3 regions of the Amycolatopsis sp. NPDC114505 genome follow, and region 1 is predicted to be linked to each of the others. Evidence: riboswitches for the same ligand, from Rfam matches in the RefSeq annotation. Region 1 holds a riboswitch; each other region holds the start of a gene.
The links. A riboswitch is a leader RNA that binds a small molecule or an ion and turns the genes downstream of it on or off. The one in region 1 is predicted to bind S-adenosylmethionine.
Positions count from the first base shown of each region.

Region 2: it holds a riboswitch for S-adenosylmethionine, as region 1 does, so the genes downstream of both, ACZ7OU_RS39350 (aminotransferase class V-fold PLP-dependent enzyme) here and ACZ7OU_RS12265 (methionine ABC transporter ATP-binding protein) in region 1, are expected to answer to the same signal.
Region 3: it holds a riboswitch for S-adenosylmethionine, as region 1 does, so the genes downstream of both, thrC (threonine synthase) here and ACZ7OU_RS12265 (methionine ABC transporter ATP-binding protein) in region 1, are expected to answer to the same signal.

Region 1 covers NZ_JBVKDV010000001.1:2,448,001-2,451,795, forward strand. Annotated here, with positions in the region: gene ACZ7OU_RS12255 (transglycosylase family protein) at 1-1,000, shown strand, start outside; gene rsmA (16S rRNA (adenine(1518)-N(6)/adenine(1519)-N(6))-dimethyltransferase RsmA) at 1,181-2,017, shown strand; SAM riboswitch class I at 2,156-2,262, shown strand; gene ACZ7OU_RS12265 (methionine ABC transporter ATP-binding protein) at 2,456-3,469, shown strand; gene ACZ7OU_RS12270 (4-(cytidine 5'-diphospho)-2-C-methyl-D-erythritol kinase) at 3,540-3,795, shown strand, end outside.
Region 2 covers NZ_JBVKDV010000004.1:241,685-245,479, forward strand. Annotated here, with positions in the region: gene ACZ7OU_RS39350 (aminotransferase class V-fold PLP-dependent enzyme) at 1-1,146, opposite strand, end outside; SAM riboswitch class IV at 1,184-1,298, opposite strand; gene ACZ7OU_RS39355 (M23 family metallopeptidase) at 1,381-2,040, opposite strand; gene ACZ7OU_RS39360 (potassium/proton antiporter) at 2,171-3,649, opposite strand; gene ACZ7OU_RS39365 (ArsR/SmtB family transcription factor) at 3,745-3,795, opposite strand, start outside.
Region 3 covers NZ_JBVKDV010000004.1:830,395-834,189, reverse strand. Annotated here, with positions in the region: gene ACZ7OU_RS41685 (ComEC/Rec2 family competence protein) at 1-657, shown strand, start outside; gene thrC (threonine synthase) at 661-1,926, opposite strand; SAM riboswitch class I at 1,939-2,072, opposite strand; gene holA (DNA polymerase III subunit delta) at 2,209-3,189, shown strand; gene rpsT (30S ribosomal protein S20) at 3,262-3,522, opposite strand.

The DNA of each region.
Region 1 (3,795 bases):
CGGCCAGCAGACCACCGTGCACTCGTTCGGCGACACCGTCGGCGAAGTGCTGGAGGACGCGGGCCTGTCCGTCGGCGCGCACGACTCGCTCTCCCCGTCCCCGCAGGCGGAGGTCGGCGACGGCGGTGTCATCAAGCTCGAGCGCGGCCGTCAGCTGAAGATGATCGTCGACGGCGCGGAGCACACCTCCTGGGTCCGCGCGACCCACCTCGGCGACGCGCTCGGCCAGCTCGGCATGGCCGGGGTGGACAAGCCCGGCACGTGGATGTCGATGCCGAAGGACGGCGAGCTGCCCCTGCAGGGCGCCACCGTCGAGATCAAGACCCTCAAGAACCTCACGCTCTACGACGGCGCCAACGCGCCGAAGAAGGTCACCACGACCGCGGTCACCACGAAGGAGTTCCTGGGCGAGTACAAGCTCACCCTGGGCCCGGAGGACCAGGCCGAGGGCGGTCTGGACGTCAAGCTGACCGACGGCGCCGAGGTGCACATCAGCCGCACCGGCGTCTCGACGGTCGTCCAGAAGGAAGACATCGCCCCGCCCGAGCAGAAGGTCGACGACCCGGACCTCGTCAAGGGCAAGACCTCGGTCGAGGACCCGGGCACGCCCGGCGAGAAGATGGTGACCTACAAGGTCACGCAGAAGAACGGCAAAGAGGTCTCCCGCGAGAGCATCTCCGAGCAGGTCATCACCCAGCCGAAGCCGAAGATCATCCACGTCGGCACCAAGCAGGCCCCGACCCCGGCGATCGGCGACGGCTCCGCGTGGGACCGCATCGCGCAGTGCGAGTCGGGCGGCAACTGGGCCATCAACACCGGCAACGGCTACTACGGCGGCCTCCAGTTCGACAAGCGCACGTGGGACGCCTACGGCGGCGACGAGTACGCGGCGCTCCCGAACCAGGCTTCGCGCGAGCAGCAGATCGCGATCGCGGAGAAGGTCAAGGCCGGCCGTGGCGGCAGCTACAGCGCTTGGCCGGTCTGCGGCAAGAAGGCCTGACACGCTTTTCGAGCGGCCCTCACCTCGACGAGGTGGGGGCCGTTTCGCGTGCGCGGAAAGGCATCACGCGTGTCCCGAGGGGCATCACGCGTGATCAGGCGGGCATCACGCGTGATGCCCCCCCAATCACGCGTGATGCCTGCCCAGTCACGCGTGATGCCCCATCGGTAAGCTCCAGCGGTGGTTGAACTGTTGGGACCTGCCGAGATCCGCGGGCTGGCGGCCGAGCTGGACGTGCGGCCGACCAAGAAGCTCGGGCAGAACTTCGTGCACGATCCCAACACCGTCCGGCGGATCGTCGAGCTGGCGGACGTCGGCCCGGACGACGTCGTCCTCGAGGTCGGGCCCGGGCTCGGGTCGCTGACCCTCGGGCTGCTCGCCACCGGTGCGCGCGTCGTCGCCGTCGAGATCGATCCCAAGCTCGCCGAACGGCTGCCCAAGACCGTCGCCGAGCGGGGGTCCGAGGTCTCCGAACGACTCCAGGTCGTCACGGCCGACGCGCTGCGGATCACCGACGACCAGCTGCCGCGGCCGACCGCGCTCGTCGCGAACCTGCCCTACAACGTCGCCGTCCCGGTCGTGCTGCACCTGCTCGCCGAGGTGCCGTCGCTCACGTCCGGCCTCGTCATGGTCCAGACCGAGGTCGCCGACCGGATGGCGGCGGGCCCCGGCAGCCGGATCTACGGCGTGCCGAGCGTCAAGCTCGCCTGGTACGGCCCCGCGCGCAAGGTCGGCGCCGTGCCGCGCTCGGTGTTCTGGCCGGTGCCGAACGTCGACTCCGCGCTCGTCGCCTTCGAACGCGGTGACGCTCCGGCGTCGGACGACCGCGATCGGCTCTTCGGCCTCGTGGACGCCGCTTTCTCACAGCGCAGGAAGACGCTCCGCGCCGCGTTGGCGGGCTGGGCCGGCTCGGCCGAGCGGGCCGGGGAGCTGCTCACGGCCGCCGGGATCGACCCGAAGACCCGCGGTGAACAGCTGAACGTGCACGACTTCGCGAGGCTCGCCGCCGCGCGTTAGCACGTCCACAGTGGAAGTCAACGGGGTCCGGCGAAAATACGCCTCTTGACGTGCGATCTCGCGATTCGGACACCTCCACTCGTGTGATCTGGGCCAACAGGCTTGCTTTCGCTCGCCGGGATCGGCTTTACTCGGAAGTGTCCATCCCGAGCGACTGAGAGACCTGGCTCGCCGAAGTCGCAGCAACCACCCCCCGCGGGGAAGGTGCTACCGCCAGGACCGATGGAGGCCGTTTCCGATGAAGAGGGTAGCTCGCCCCCTGCTCCTGACCAGGCGTCGCGTAGTCGACGAAGGCCGCCGCTCCGTGACCGCATGTCGACGCTCCCACTGAGCTTGTCGTAGCCGGTCCACCTCTTCTTCATGCACCGTCCTCAAAGGACGGACTTCGCCTGCGGCCGGGTGCCGCGCGCTGCGCGCACCCCGTTTTCTGGAGCCTTCGTGATCACCGTCGAAAACTTGTCCAAAACCTTTGCCACCAACGGAAACTCGGTCGTCGCCCTGCACGACGTGAGCGTCGAGGTCCAGGCCGGCTCGCTGTTCGGCGTGGTCGGCCCGGCCGGGTCCGGCAAGTCCGTCCTCGCCCGCTGCATCGCGCTGCAGGAGCGGCCCGACCGCGGCGTCGTCCGCCTCGACGGCCTCAACACCGGCACCCTCGACGGCCGCCGGCTGCGCGAAATCCGCCGCCAGCTCGGCGTCGTCTCGACGAAACCGGAGCTGATCGCCGAGCGCACGATCGCCGGCAACATCGCCTCCCCGCTCGAGCAGCTCGGCGTCGACGGCCCGCAGCGCCGCAGCCGGGTCGGCTCGCTGCTCGACCTCGTCGGCCTGACGCAGCGCGCGACGCAGCGTCCCGGTGAGCTGACCGAGGGTCAGCTCCGCCGCGTCGCGGTCGCGAAGGCACTGGCCGCGGCGCCGGCGGTGCTGCTCGCCGACGACCCGACCGCCGGCATCGACCCGGAGGAGGCCGGCGCGGTGCTCACCGTGCTCGACCGCGCCCGCGCCGAGCTGGGCACCACCGTCGTGGTCACGACCCCGGACGCCGGCGTGGTCCGCCGGGTCTGCGACGACGTCGCGGTGCTCGAAGACGGCACGGTCGTCGAGCGCGGCACTGTCCTCGACCTGGTCTCGAACCCGGCCAGCCGCACCGCGCAGGCGCTGCTGCCCGCCATCGAGACCACCCGCGCCCAGATCGCCCGCTACGACCGCTCGGCCGACGTCGTGCTGATCGGTTTCGCTTCGGTCGGCGCGCTGCTGCCCGAGGCCGCGGGCCGGTTCGACGTCGAGTTCGCCACGATCGGCGGCGGCCTGACCCGGATCGGCGACACCCCGGTCGGCCGGTTCCGCCTCGGCGTCCGCGGCGAGCGGGCCGACGCGGCACTGGCGTGGGTCGCCGAGCGCGGCGGCCACGTGACGCACACCGCGCGCGGCCCCCAGGGTGTCGCGGCAGCTTGACCCGAACGCCGTAAACGCCCCGATGCGCACGTCGCATCGGGGCGTTTTCGCGGCCACGTAGGCTGGTCGGGTGCTCGCCGTAGTTCCGCCCCCAGTCACCGTCCGGGTCCCGGCCAAGGTCAACCTGCACCTGGCGGTCGACGACCTGCGCGAAGACGGTTACCACGAGCTGGTGACCGTGTTCCAGGCCTTGTCGCTGACCGACGAGGTGACCGTCGCGGTCACCGAAGAGCCGGGCGTGGAGATCTACGGCGAGGGCGAGGGCTCGGTGCCCGCCGACGGCACCAACCTGGCCTGGCGCGCGGTCGAAGCGCTTTCCGCGCACG
Region 2 (3,795 bases), on a different contig from region 1:
GGCCGCGATGTGGGCGCAGAAAGCGCCGTCGCGCACGCCGATGCCGTACTCGGCCGACAGCACCGCGGCCACCCAGCCGGGGTCGAAGCCGTCGAGGACGAAGCTGAGCGTGCCGACGCGGTCGACCGGCGCGTCGAACAGCCGCAGCTCGGCGCAGCCCGGGATGGCCTCGAGACCCTTGCGCAGCCGGGTGAGCAGGGCCTGCTCGTGCGCCACGACGGCGTCCCAGTTCTCGCTGAGCGTCTCGCAGGCGACGCCGAGCGCGTACACGCCGACGGTGTTGGGCGAGCCCGCTTCGTGGCGCTCGGGCCCGGTGTTCCAGACCACCGCGTCCTCGGTGACGAGCTTGGTCGCGCCGCCGCCGGCGAGGTACGGCTTGGCGGCGCGCAGCCAGTCGGCGCGGCCGATCAGCGCGCCCGCGCCGAAGGGGGCGTACAGCTTGTGGCCGGACAGGGCGACGTAGTCGACGTCCAGCTCCTTGATCGAGATCCGGCGGTGCGGGGCCAGCTGGGCGGCGTCGAGCGCGATGCGAGCGCCGTGCTTCCGTGCCACCGCGGCGATCTCGGCCACCGGCAGGAGCTCACCGGTCACATTGGACGCTCCGGTGACGACGACCAACCGCGGTCCCTGCGGGGAGTCCGCGAGGGCTTCGTCCACAGCGGACACTGCCGCGAGACGCGTGCGCGGGGTCGGGATCCGCCGGACGTTCGGGCCCTGCCACGGCAGCAGCGCGGCGTGGTGCTCGGTGTCGAACACGACGACCGTGGTGTGCCGGGGCAGGCTGCGGGCGAGCAGGTTGAAGGAGTCGGTGGTGTTGCGGGTGAAGACGACGGTGTCGGTCCGGCGGGCGTCGACGAAGCGGCGCAGGACGTCGCGGGTGCGCTCGTAGAGCTTGGTGGAGACCTGCGACGCGAAACCGGCGCCGCGGTGGACGCTGGCGTACCAGGGCAGGAACTCGTCGACCTTGGTGCGGACGGCGTCCAGACAGGGTGCGCTCGCGGCGTGGTCGAGGTTGGCGTAGCCGATGGTTTCGCCGGTGACGAGCGGGACCCGCAGGGACGCCCCGGCGACGGCCGGAACGGCCTGCGGGACAACGAGTCCGGTGAAGTCGGGCGAAGTGCTGGTGCGATCGATGGCGAGAGTCATCGGTGCCTCCTCGGCGGTCCGGGGGACCCCGGCGAGGGGCCCGCGCTTGCCCGTCGCACGACGCGACCGGCCCGGTCTTCACCCGGGGCACCCCACCGCGGAAGGAGGGTTGCCGGCCAGCAAGCCGGGGCTGAACGCTGGCACTCATGACCTGAGCCAGAAGGTAACCGAGAACGCCGCCGCCGGCCAACCCCCGACTTGCATTCTGAGACGGCGCTCACACACCGTGAGGTCTCAGAGCTTCGCGCGGAAGCGTCCCGGCAGCTGCGTCACGGCGTTGTCGGCGAGGTGCGTCGCCGTGCCGGTGTACTGCTCGGCGCCCGCGGTGAAGCGCCAGCCGCCGATGGTCTTGCCGTCGACGGCCTCACCGCTGGCCGCCGCGACGGCAGTCGAGACCTCGGCGAACGACTTGCCGTCCCAGTTCGCCGCCGCCGGGGCGTCCGGCAGGGTCCAGAGCGTGAAGTGCACGTGGGCGCCGGTGCTGCTGCCCCCGCACGGCAGCGCGTTGCCGGTCGAGCCGAGCTCGGCCCCGGCCTCGACGTGCTCACCGTCGGTGACCGTGATGCCCTCCATGTGGTAGTAGCCGGTCCGCCAGCCGCCGGCGTGGTCGAGGGTCACCCAGTCCCCGCCGGCGCAGTGCTGCAGGTGGACGGTGCCGGCCAGCGGCGCGCGCACGGTGCGGTCGGCCGGGCTGAAGTCGATGGCGTTCTTGACGCCGGTGCTGCCGTCGTCGGAGTGGATGCCGGCCGAGTAGACCTGCTGGCCGGCCTTGAACGGCAGGGCGAGCGCCGGGAACGGGGCGATTTCGGCGGTCGCGGCCGGCGCGGTGGCCAGCCCGAGGATCGCGGTCATCGCGGCGGCGAGGGCCGCCCCACGCACGTGAAGTTTGGTCACCCTGCGTACTCCTTTGACTCTGCACTCACCCATTCGAACTAACGAATGGAGCGCACAGTAAGCCAAAAGAGGGAACGAAGGGAAGATCGTGTGAGATTTTTGTGGGACAAGCGCCGGACATCGGCACTGGTTAACGGCCCGACTCGCCCTTCCAGCGGGCCAGGCGGCCGGCCCGGTCCACCGCGCGGAGCCGTCGCTCGACGTCGTCGCGGACGCCGCTCGTGGTGACCACCAGCAGCTGGTCGAGCTCCTGGAGCCGGCTGGTCTTCTGCGGCGTGAAGCCGGCGCCTTCGCGCACGACCAGGCTGACCGTCGCGCCGACCGGCAGCCGCAGCTCAGACAGGTACACGCCGTGCAGCTTCGACCCCGGCTGGATGCGGACCTGCAGCAGCTCGGCGCCCAGCTCGTCCAGCGGCGCGGAGTCGACTTCGATCTCGTGCGCCTCGGAGCTCTTCGCCAGCCCGAGCCAGCGCCCGAGCGGCCCGAGCGTCGCGCCCTGGACCAGCGTCAGCACGATGACCAGCACGAACACCGCGTCGACCAGCCGTTGCGCGCCCGGCACCCCCTGCGACAGCGGGATCATGGCGAGCACGATCGGCACCGCGCCGCGCAGGCCCGCCCACGACAGGAACGCCTGTTCCCGCCACGGCAGCCGGAACGGCAGCATCGCCAGCACGACCGACATCGGCCGGGCCAGCAGCAGCACGACGGCCCCCGCGACCAGGCCCGGCAGCACCGACTCGAGCACCCGGCTCGGCGAGGCGAACAGGCCGAGCAGCACGAACAGCCCGATCTGCGCCAGCCAGCCGAGCCCTTCGGCGAACGACAGCGTGTCCGAGCGGTGCGGCAGCCGCGAGTTCCCGAGCACCAGCGCGGCGACGTAGGTGGCGAGCAGCCCGGACGCGTGCAGCAGCTGCCCGGACGAGTACGCGACGACGCACACCGCGACCGTGGCGACCGGGTAGAGACCGGTCGCCGGCAACGCGGCCTTGCGCAGCGCGAGGCCGCCGAGCCAGCCGAACGCGAGCCCGATCGCCAGCCCTGCCGCGAGTTCGTAGACGACCAGCAGCGGCAGTGTCCAGTCCACAGTGGTGCCTTCGGCCAGCACCACGACGGCGATGTACGCGGGCGCGTCGTTGATGCCCGACTCGAGTTCCAGCGCCCCGGTGAGCCGTTTGCCGATCCCGGCCGAGCGCAGCACGGAGAACACCGCGGCCGCGTCGGTCGAGGCGAGCACCGCGCCCCACAGCAGCGCGAACCGCCAGTCGAGGCCCAGCAGCCAGTGCAGGGCGGCGCCGGTCACCGCGATGCTCACCACAACGGCCACAGTGGACAGTGCGATCCCGATGCCCAGCGCCGGTTTCACCGCCGACCAGCGGGTCGTCAGCCCGCCTTCGGCGAGGATCATGACGAGCGCGGCGAGGCCGAGCGACTGGGTCAGCTCGGGGTTGTCGAACCGGATGCCGAACCCGGCTTCGCCGAGCAGCACGCCGATCGCGAGGTAGAGCAGCAGCGACGGCAGGCCCAGCCGGATCGACACGCGCACGGCGAGCACGGAGGCGAGCAGCACGACGCCGCCGACGCCGAGCAGCACGGGAAGCTGGTCCATGCCGCCTCCCTCCGAGTGCCGTGGGCCCTCAGAATAGTGAAGCGGTCGAGTTAACTCCTTCGTGTACCGCTGGGGCGCGCCGACGGCGTGGTGTGTTAAGGCCCACCGAGCGCGGCGAGATCGACACCGAGCGCCGCGAACGGCTT
Region 3 (3,795 bases), on a different contig from region 1:
CGGATCCCGCTGCTGGTGCTGAGCCACCTGCACGCCGACCACATCGGCGGGCTGGCGTCGGTCTTCGACGGCCGGGCGGTCGGCGGGATCGCCGTCGGCCCGGGGCGGGCGCCGGAGTGGGCGTGGCGGCAGGTCGCCGCGGAGGCGAAGCGGCAGGGCGTGCCGCTGGTGGAGCTGAGCCCGGGGGAGCGGCTGGCGTGGCCCGGGCTGTCGCTCGACGTGCTCGGCCCGCGCTACGTGCCGGAGCGCTCGGCCGGGCAGCAGGACGGCACGACGATCAACAACAGCTCGGTGGTCTTGCGAGCGCGAAGCCCGGCCGGCCGGGTACTCCTGACCGGTGACGTCGAGCTGGCGGCCCAGGCCGACCTGCTGGCCGACGGCGACGACCTGAAGGCGGAGGTGTTGAAGGTTCCTCACCACGGTTCGCGTTACTCGCTGCCGTCGTTCCTCGCGGCGGTGGCGCCGCGGGTGGCGTTGGTCAGCGTGGGCGCCGGCAACACCTACGGGCACCCGAACAAGTCCACAATGGACAGCCTGAAAGCGTTGGGAGCATTGGTGACCCGGACCGATGTGGATGGTGATACGGCCGTGGTCGGCGACCCGGCCGGGCCGGCGGTAGCGCGCCGGGGCGAGCCGCGTGGCCCGCCCCGGCGGTGAGCGTCAGTAGCCGAGCGCCTCGTTCACGGCCTTGGCGGAAGCCGCCACGGTCGCCTTCGGGCCGATGTGGTTCTCGACCGCGTCGAGGGTCTTGAGGCCGTCGCCGGTGATCAGGAGGACCGTCTCGGCGTCCGGGTCCAGCTTGCCCGTCTCGATCAGCTTCTTCGCCGTCGCGACGGTGACCCCGCCGGCGGTCTCGGTGAAGATGCCTTCGGTGCGGGCCAGCAGCCGGATGCCTTCGACGACCTCTTCGTCGGTGACGTCCTCGATCGCGCCGCCGGTGCGGTTGACGATGTCGAGCACGTAGGGGCCGTCGGCCGGGTTGCCGATCGCCAGCGACTTGGCGATCGTGTCCGGCTTCACGGGCTGGACCACGTCCTGGCCGGCGCGGAAGGCGGCCGACACCGGCGAGCAGCCGGTCGCCTGCGCGCCGAACACCTTGTACGGGCTGGCGTCCACGAGACCGAGCTGGCCCAGCTCGCGGAAACCCTTGTCCACCTTGGTCAGCTGCGAACCGGAGGCGATCGGCACGACGATCTGCGGCGGGATGCGCCAGCCCAGCTGCTCGGCGACCTCGAAGGCCAGCGTCTTCGAGCCTTCCGAGTAGTACGGCCGGACGTTCACGTTCACGAACGCCCACTTCGGGTGCTCGCCGGCGAGCTCGGTGGCGAGGCGGTTGACGTCGTCGTAGTTGCCGTCGACGGCGATCAGGTCGCCGTCGTAGACCGCGGTGGTGAGGATCTTGGCGCGCTCGAGGGTCTTCGGGATCAGCACGACCGACCGCCAGCCGGCGCGGGCCGCGGCGGCGGCCGTCGCGTTGGCCAGGTTGCCGGTCGACGGACAGGCGAGCACCTCGAAGCCGAACTCGCGGGCCGCGGCCAGCGCGACGGCGACGACGCGGTCCTTGAACGAGTGCGTCGGGTTGCCGGTGTCGTCCTTGACCCACAGGCGCTTGAGGCCGAGCTCCTTGGCCAGGCGGTCGGCGCGGATCAGCCGGGTCGCGCCGGGCTCGGTGTTCGGGATCTCTTCGATGTTCGACGGAACCGGAAGGAGCTTCTTGTAGCGCCAGATGTTCTTGGGGCCGGCTTCGATGTCTTCGCGGCGGACGCGGCCGAAGTCGTAAGCGACCTCGAGCGGCGAAAAGTCCTCGGCGGAGACGAACTCCGGCGCGAGCGGCTGCCGGTGGCCCTCTTCCTTCGACACCAGCTCGACGGCGGGACCGAGATCCGGGGTCTTCGTGGTGGAGGTCGTTCCGAGGGTGGCGGTCATCGCGAGGTTCCTTCCTCATCTGCCCCGCCGAAGCGGGCCGGAATTGGCACCGTGGTCGTCAGCTACCCCGCGAATGCGGGATGACGGGCTGTACGCCGGTTGCCGGGGCTTCGTCGGGCCGTTCCCTCTGCCCCTCTGGATGAGCGGTATTCGGTTGTCGGTGCGCGCCAAACTGCGCGCCGCCTCGAGGACACCGTACGACATGGCGCTCGGGCCGTGCCATGCCGGCCGCTCGACATCACCGGAGCGGGCGCACGACACCGCAAGTGAGAGGATCCTCCCGTGACCGCCCAAGCCACCGCCCCGGCCCCGCTGCACCTGGTCCTGGGTGAGGAAGAACTGCTGATCGAGCGCGCCGTCCGCGAGACGCTCGCCGCGGCGCGCGCGCTCGACGCCACGGCCGAGCTGACCCGGGTCCGGGTGTCCGATCTCACAGCCCCCGAGCTGGCCGAACTCGTCAGCCCGTCGCTGTTCAGCGAGGGTCGCGTGATCGTCCTGGAGTCGGGGCAGGACATCTCGCAGGAGCTGGCCGACGCCGTGGCGTCCTACCTGAAGGACCCGGCGGACGGCGTCGTGCTGGTCGTCGTGCACACCGGCGGCGGGCGCAGCAAGGCGGGCAAGACGCTCCCGGCGGTGCTGAAGAAGGCCGGCGCCGAGGTCACGGAGTGCCCGAAGATGACCAAGCCGGCCGAGCGCGAGCAGTTCGTGCGGCACGAGGTGCGCCGTGCGGGCGGCAAGATCGACCCGGCCGGAGTCGCCGCGCTGATCGACGCCGTCGGCTCCGACCTGCGGGAACTCTCCTCGGCGGCGACGCAGCTGGTGGCGGACGCCGGTGGGTCCGTCGACGCCGAAGCGGTCCGCCGCTACCACCGCGGGCGCGCGGACGTGACCGGGTTCGCGGTCGCGGAGAAGGCCGTGAGCGGCGATCGCTCGGCGGCACTGGAGTCGCTGCGCTGGGCGATGCAGCTGGGCGTCCCGCACGTCCTGGTCGCGGACGCACTGGCCGACGCGGTCCGCACGATCGCGCGGGTCTCCGGCGCGGGCCGGGGCAACCCGAACCAGCTGGCGGGCGAGCTGGGCATGCCGCCGTGGAAGATCCGCAAGGCGCAGGGCCAGGTCCGCGGCTGGAACCAGGACGGCCTGGCGACGGCGATGCGCGTGGTGGCGAGGCTGAACGCCGAGGTCAAGGGCGTGGCGGCCGACCCGGGCTACGCGCTGGAGCGCGCGGTCCTCCAGGTGGCGGCCGCCAAGGGCGAGCGCTGATCCCGGACATGAAGAAAGCCCCGGCCGAAGCCGGGGCTTTCTGGGAAATCGAACAGCCGGAAATCAACCAGCTCAGAGCGCGTTGACGCGCTTCGCCAGCGCCGACTTCTTGTTGGCGGCCTGGTTGGCGTGGAGAACGCCCTTCGAGACGGCCTTGTCCAGCTTCTGGGCGGCGTCGCGCTGCAGCTCGACGGCCTTGGCCTTGTCGCCGGCCTCGGCGGCTTCGCGGACCTTGCGGATCGCGGTCTTCACCGAGGACCGGATCGCCTGGTTGCGCAGACGCGCCTTCTCGTTCGTCGTGATGCGCTTGATCTGCGACTTGATGTTGGCCATAGGGGCAACTCCTCTTTCACTCGGTGAGATTCGCCGCCGCGCTGAATTGGCCCCACTCGGAGAGCGGGCTTCCTCCATGACGGAATGCCGCACGGGCAGCGAGAAGCAACTTTAACAGCCGGACCGCGGACGTCCGGCACCGGGAGTACGGTGGGCCGCGGTAGTGCCTAGGGTTCCGTCGCCGGTCCGCAGGCATCTCGCGGTACACAACCAGGACCGGCGGGTCTGGTCCGAGCGGCACCGTCGGCGGGCCCGGACGGCCGGTCGTTCATC